3 regions of the Novosphingobium sp. FW305-C-30-35 genome follow, and region 1 is predicted to be linked to each of the others. Evidence: predicted binding sites of a transcription regulator. Region 1 holds the regulator's gene; each other region holds the start of a gene.
The links. Region 1 encodes LexA, which represses DNA repair genes until DNA is damaged. Its sites were predicted from a motif close to GTTCCNCNCTTGTTCT; they were not measured.
Positions count from the first base shown of each region.

Region 2: the regulator LexA is predicted to act here: its motif matches at 1,363-1,378, upstream of AC3WLM_RS06385 (DNA recombination protein RmuC).
Region 3: the regulator LexA is predicted to act here: its motif matches at 850-865, upstream of radA (DNA repair protein RadA).

Region 1 covers NZ_JBYSYJ010000001.1:205,525-207,788, forward strand. Annotated here, with positions in the region: gene AC3WLM_RS01205 (molybdopterin molybdotransferase MoeA) at 1-881, shown strand, start outside; gene lexA (transcriptional repressor LexA) at 1,001-1,720, shown strand; gene AC3WLM_RS01215 (energy transducer TonB) at 1,971-2,264, shown strand, end outside.
Region 2 covers NZ_JBYSYJ010000001.1:1,286,976-1,289,239, reverse strand. Annotated here, with positions in the region: gene AC3WLM_RS06385 (DNA recombination protein RmuC) at 1-1,348, opposite strand, end outside; gene AC3WLM_RS06380 (four-helix bundle copper-binding protein) at 1,497-1,907, shown strand; gene def (peptide deformylase) at 1,923-2,264, opposite strand, start outside.
Region 3 covers NZ_JBYSYJ010000001.1:50,780-53,043, reverse strand. Annotated here, with positions in the region: gene radA (DNA repair protein RadA) at 1-835, opposite strand, end outside; gene AC3WLM_RS00300 (hypothetical protein) at 955-1,476, shown strand; tRNA gene AC3WLM_RS00295 (tRNA-Leu) at 1,481-1,564, opposite strand; gene AC3WLM_RS00290 (inositol monophosphatase family protein) at 1,605-2,264, opposite strand, start outside.

The DNA of each region.
Region 1 (2,264 bases):
AGGAGGACAGCGCGCGCAACGGCAACGAGCTGAGCTTGACCGGCGAGCCACCGCAGCCCGCTTCGCGCCACGTTCGACCCGCAGGCATGGATTTCAGCTCTCGCGAAACGCTGATCTCTGCGGGTAGCCGCATTAGTCCTGCGCAAATCGCGCTCGCCATCGCCGGTGGCCACAGCCATCTCCCCGTGCGCCGGCGTGTCAGCCTGGCCGTCATCGACAGCGGCGACGAACTGGTTCCTCCCGGCCACCTGCCCGACCTGCACCAGCTTCCCGCCAGCAACGGGCCGATGCTCTGTGCGATGGCCGCCTCCCTGCCGGTCGATATCCGCCATGCCGGTCCTGTGGCGGACGAACTCGCAGAATTGGTCCGCGCGCTGGACGCGGCAAACAACTCGGACATCATCGTCACAAGCGGCGGGGCGTCAGTCGGGGATCACGATCTCGTTCGCCCGGCGCTCGAGGCCGTTGGCGCCTCGATCGACTTCTGGCGCATCGGCATCAAGCCGGGCAAGCCGCTGCTGGTGGCAACGCGTGGATCCCAGATCATTCTCGGCCTGCCCGGCAATCCCGCCTCGGCCTTCGTCACGGCCTACCTGTTCATGCTCCCCCTGCTGAGAGCGATGCTCGGCGCGAGCGCGCCTCTGCCAAAAGCCATCCCAGCCCGGCTTGCAGAGCCACTGGCGCAGGGCGGGAGCCGAATGGAGTTCCTGCGCGCGATATGGGACGGAGCGTCGGTAAGGCTCGACCCGCTCCAGGATTCCGGAGCGCTCTCTCCACTTTCAAGGGCCAACGCGTTGGCCGTGCGGGAAGCAGGGGCCGAGGCCAAACCGGCCGGAACGGATGTTCCTATCTACCTCCTCGAAAATGGCGGAATTGCTTGACGAGTCGCAACAGGTTGCTTATCCGTTCCGCATTCGTTCGCCGGGATGGAACATTCACTCCCGGTCCATGAAAGACCAGCGGCTTTGCCTCGAAGCCGCGCATTGCGGAGTGGCCGCCGATGTTGACGCGCAAGCAGCACGAACTGCTCACCTTCATTCAGGTCCGGCTTGAAGAGTCGGGCATCTCCCCCTCGTTCGAGGAGATGAAGGAAGCGCTCGATCTGAAGTCCAAGTCGGGCGTCCACCGGCTGATCTCGGCGCTTGAAGAGCGTGGCTTCATCCGCCGCCTCCCCAACCGCGCACGGGCACTCGAAGTCCTCCGCCAGCCAGACAGCGCGGTGGGCAAGCAGAGCGCCGTTCGGCAGATTGCCAATGCAGATGGTGGAGCAACGGGCGGAAGCGTCACGGCGCTTCGTCCTGCACCAAAAGCGCCTCCCGTGCCTGTGGCGGCAAACGACGTGATCGAGCTGCCGCTGCACGGCAAGATTGCAGCCGGTGTGCCAATCGAAGCCCTCGAGACGACGGCGACCCTGCCGGTTCCTGCCGCGCTACTGGGCGCAGGAGAGCATTACGCACTCGAAGTGTCCGGTGACTCGATGGTTGAAGCCGGGATCTTCGATGGCGATTACGCGCTTGTCCGCAAGACAGATATGGCGCGCGATGGCGAGATCGTGGTTGCACTTGTGCGCGGGGAAGAGGCCACGCTCAAGTATCTCCATCACGAAAAGGGCATGGTTCGGCTGGATCCCGCCAACGCTGCCTATGATCCTCAGTTCTATCGCCCCGACGAGGTGACCGTGCAGGGCAAGCTTGCAGGCTTGTTGCGGCGCTACCACTGACGTTTGTTGCAACATAGCGCCCGGCCTTCGGGCGTGCCTGATGATAAAGGCCGCTGCGCAGGAAATGCGCGGCGGCTTTTTTTGCATCAGCATGTTATGGCAAATATCAATCGATTTGGTTGAGATTCTTCTGGATGTGATCCAGTGTGAAGTATAGTATCCACTGTTACCGAATGCCCCGCCATGGGGCGCCCCTTTCCGGGACGGCCCGCCAGAACATGGGGCGTCGGCAACGGAAGAGGTGTTGCCAATGGCTTATGCAATCGAGAATACGAGACGCAGGCAGACACAGACCTTCATCGCGGTCGGGCTGCTTCATGGAGTGGCGATCTGGGCGATCGCTTCAGGGTTCGCCAACAGCATGGTCACGATCCTGACGGACCGACTTCCTGCCAAGCAGTGGGAGGACGAGGAGGTGAAGGTAACGCCTGTCGCTCCTCCGCCGGACGTGAAACCTTCCCCACAGCCTGGCAGCCGCTCGCTGGTGGCCCCCCGCCCCGACATCGCGATTACGCCGGTGGATCCTTCAAGCACAGTCCGGGAT
Region 2 (2,264 bases), 1.1 Mb from region 1:
GTTCGAAGCTGCCGACGAACTTGTTGTAGTTGCTCACTGCACTGTCCAGCCCGTTGCCGACGCGCTTGAGGTGTTCGGCGGCGACGGCAAGGCGATCGTAAAGCTCGCCGCCCATCTTGCCGATCTCGCGCGCTTCGCGGGCCAGGCCGTCCTGCCGCCAGACTTGGGCCACGGTGCGGGCAATGGCGACGAGGTTGGTCGGGCTGGCCAGCAGAACGCGCCGTTCGAAGGCGAAATCCCATAGCGAGGGGTCACGCTCCAGCGCGGCGGCAATGAAGTGTTCGCCGGGGACGAACATCAGCACGTAGTCCGGCGCCTCTTCGAACTGCGACTGATAGGACTTGGCGCCCAGTGTCTGGATGTGGTTGCGCATCGACTGGACGTGGGCGTTCAACGCGATCTTCCGCGTATCGTCGTCCTCCGCCTCGAAGGCATCCTGATAGGCATTGAGCGAAACCTTGGCGTCGATCACCAGCAGCTTGTTTCCGGGAACGCGGACGATGGCATCCGGGCGCAGGCGGCCTTCGTCGGTATCGACCGAATGTTCCGTGATGAAATCGGTGTGTTCGGACAGGCCGCATTGTTCCAGCACGTTGCGCAACTGCAGTTCGCCCCAGCGCCCGCGAGTTTTCGGGCCATTGCGCAGCGAGTTGCCGAGTTGGGCGGCTGCGGCACGCACTGCTTCCTGCCCATCGCGCATCGACTGGATCAGACCGGTCAGCTGGCCAAACGAGTCCACGCGCTGCTTTTCGAGGCTCTGCACCTGTTCCTCATAACTGCGCAGCCGCTGGTCTACAGGGGCGAGCAGGGACTTGAGGCGTTCGGCGCTGGTCTTCTCGCTTTCCTCGAAACGGGCATGAGCACGGTTGAGAAAGGCTTCCTGCGCCTTTTCCAGCACCTTGTTGCCAGCATTCTCGAACTCCTTGCGCAGGGCCTCCTGCGCCTCGATCAGCAGGCGCTTCTGTTCGGCGAAGTTCTCGGCATCGGCCTTCATGCGCTCAAGCTCGGCGCGCAATGATTCGCGCTCGGCCCGGACCTGAGCAAGTTCGGCGCGGACCTGATCTGCATCGGCAGCGCGCTGGCGGGCGGCGGCGAGAGCAGGGGCCAGTTCATCGCGCTGGCGGCGAACATCCTGCAGTTCGGCAAGGCCGGATTCCAGTGCCTTGGCGCGCTCCACCGTGGCAGCGAGGTCGACCGTCATCGCCTTGACCGTGCCTTCGTGGGCCTTGGCCTCGGCATCGCGGCTGTCATGGCGGGCGCGCCACTCGGCAGCAGGGCGGGAGCCGAGGAACCAGCCGATACCAAGCCCGATCACAAGCGCTACGATGACGAAAAGGGCAGATTCCACGGAATTCTCCAACAGGAACGAAATGGGAACCTACCGTGACGCGCCAATTGGCGCAACCGATTCAGCCGGCGTGTTCCACAGGCAGGACGGGGCGCGGAACGGAAAGGAGCGCGACCCGCTAAGCCCTTGCGAACGAAGGAGAGCGCCCATGTCGATCGAGAAGATGATTTCGGAACACCCGCAGGTGGGTGACAACTACAACGCCACGCTGGGGTTGGCAGTGAAGCATGCGATGTATTGCTCCGCGATCTGCAATTCGTGCGCAGATGCCTGTCTCGCCGAAGCGATGGACATGGATCAGTGCATCCGCACCTGCCTGGATTGCTCTGATGTCTGCGCCGCGACGAGCCGCATTGCCACGCGCCGCACGGGATCCAACCGCGAGTTGATCCGGGCGCAGCTTGCCGTGTGCATCAAGGCCTGCGAGATTTGCGAGGCGGAGTGCGCGAAGCATGACCACGCCCATTGCCGCCGTTGCGCGCAGATGTGCCGCGAATGCGCCGACGATTGCCGCCGGGCACTCGAAGATCTGGATCGTGAGGTGCATGAGGCCGCGTAACGCGGCCTCATCAGGTCACGCCGCCTTGCGCAGCTTTTCCAGCTTTTTCAGCGCCATGTTGCGCTTGAGGCGCGAAAGGTGGTCTATGAACAGCACGCCTTCGAGATGATCCATCTCGTGCTGGAGGCAGGTGGCCATCAGGCCGTCCATTTCCTCCTCGTGCGTGTTTCCGTCGAGGTCCTGCCAGCGCGCGCGGATGCGGGCAGGGCGCTCGACCTCGGCGTAGATCTCGGGCACGGAGAGGCAGCCTTCCTGATAGAGGCTGTGCTCTTCAGATGGGTCGAGGATCTCGGGGTTGATGAAGACCCGCGGTTCCTTCTTGGTCGGCTGGTGGTGATGGTGGTGGCCATCGTGGTC
Region 3 (2,264 bases), 150 kb from region 1:
AGGGATTGCCGACCTCTTCCAGCCCTGCCCCGGCCATTGCGAAGACGCCGATCTCGTCCACGGCGCCGAAGCGGTTCTTGATTGCGCGAAGGATGCGATACTGGTGGCTGCGCTCCCCTTCGAAGCTCATGACCACATCGACCATGTGTTCGAGCACGCGCGGGCCCGCGATCGAGCCGTCCTTGGTAACGTGGCCGACCAGCACCAGCGAGACGCCGGTTTCCTTGGCATAGCGGATAAGTTCGAACGCGCAGCCGCGTACCTGGCTGACCGTGCCCGGTGCACCTTCGATCTGGTCCGAATGCATCGTCTGGATCGAATCGATCACCAGCAGCGAGGGCGGGTTCATCGATCCCAGCGTGGTCAGAATGTCCCGCACCGATGTAGCCGAAGCCAGTTGGATCGGCGCCTTGCCGAGGCCGAGGCGGTCAGCCCGCAGACGAACCTGATCCGACGCTTCTTCGCCGCTGATGTAGACTGCCTCGCCACCGGCCATCGCGATCTTCGCCGCCGCCTGAAGGAGCAAGGTTGACTTGCCGATGCCCGGATCACCGCCCATCAGGACAGCACAACCGGGCACAAGCCCGCCGCCCAGTGCCCGATCGAACTCGGCAATGCCTGTGGACCGGCGCACCGGAAGCGCGACCGGCGCATTGAGCGGCACGAAGGCAACGCGGCGGCCGCCACTCGACAGGTCATGCTTGGCCGAGAAGATCGTTTCCGGAGCTTCTTCGATCAGCGTGTTCCATTCGCTGCAATCGACACATTGCCCCTGCCAGCGGGTGGTGACGCTGCCACAGGCCTGGCAGACAAAGCGACGTTTGGGTTTGGCCATGGATTGCGATTACCAGAACATAGGCGGAACGCAAGCGCATCTCCGCCATTTCCGTAGCTCTTTGCTAACCATGCTGTGGGGCATCATCCTTAACGGCGCATCAGGTATGTCCCTTAGCCATGGCCGCGCCGTCTGATCATTTTCTTGGTATCCAGCCCCGCATGTACCGCCACTTTGCGGTACTCACCGTTGCCCTGTCGACCGTGATTGCCGTGTTCGCCAACGGCGATGCGCAGGAGGCGATGGCGCAGGCCGACCGTCATGCCGAGCGCCAGGCTGCCAAGGCGCGGAGCGGCAAGGCCAAGTTGGTGGACAACCGCTCCAGCCAGCGCAAGTCGTCCTCGGGACAGGCCGGCTTCAATGGCCAGTTCGGCGCGCCCATGGATGGCAGCGGGATGTCGGACGGCAACAGCAGCATCATTCCCGAGGGAATGACGACCGCGCCCGGCACGATCATCATCGAGGTTGACCAGGCTGCACTTGCCCGGATGACTCCTGCGCAACGCGCAGCCTATCTGCGGAAACTTGAGGAAGAACGGAAGAAGCGCCTCGAACAGGGGCAGATGACGCCGACGCCCGAGCAGGTCAGCGCGCTTGCCGCGCAATCGGCGCTGCGATCCGGATCGGATGCTGTCGATTAGGGAATGGTGCCCCTGGCCCGACTCGAACGGGCACGTATTTCTACAAACGATTTTGAGTCGTTCGCGTCTACCATTCCGCCACAGGGGCACTGGACGGCACCGGCCTTAGCCAGCGCCGTCCTGCAACGTCAAGCGTTACGGAGTGCGCCAACGAGAAGCTTGTGGAGCTTCGAGTGCAGCGCATCGTTGCCGGCGAGGATCGTCTCGTCGCAGATCGGGTGCGAGCGCCCCTTGTAATCGGACACGAAACCGCCGGCTTCGCGCACGAGAAGGCAACCTGCTGCCGTATCCCAGGGATAGAGGCCGGATTCCCAGAACCCGTCGAAACGGCCCGCTGCGACCCAGGCAAGGTCGAGCGAGGCGACGCCGAAACGGCGGATACCGGCAATGCGGGGGCCCAACTCGCTGTAGATGCGAATCCATTCACCCATGTCACCCCGGCCGGAGAACGGAATGCCAGTGGCAATCAGCGCCTCGTCGAGATGGCGACGCGCCGAAACGCGCAACCGGCGGTCCTGCAGCCATGCACCTTGCGACTTTTCGGCCCAGAAGCTTTCGTCGGTGATCGGCTGATAGACGAGCGCTGCGGTGACTTCGCCCCAGCCCTTCCCGTCCAGCGTGGGTTCCTGCACGGCGATCGAGATCGCGAAATGCGGAATGCCATGGAGGAAATTGCTGGTGCCGTCGAGCGGATCGATGATGAAGCGCGGCTTGCCCGGCTCACCGGCGATCTCACCACCTTCTTCCATCAGGAAGCCCCAGCCCGGACGTGCCGCGCGCAGTTCATC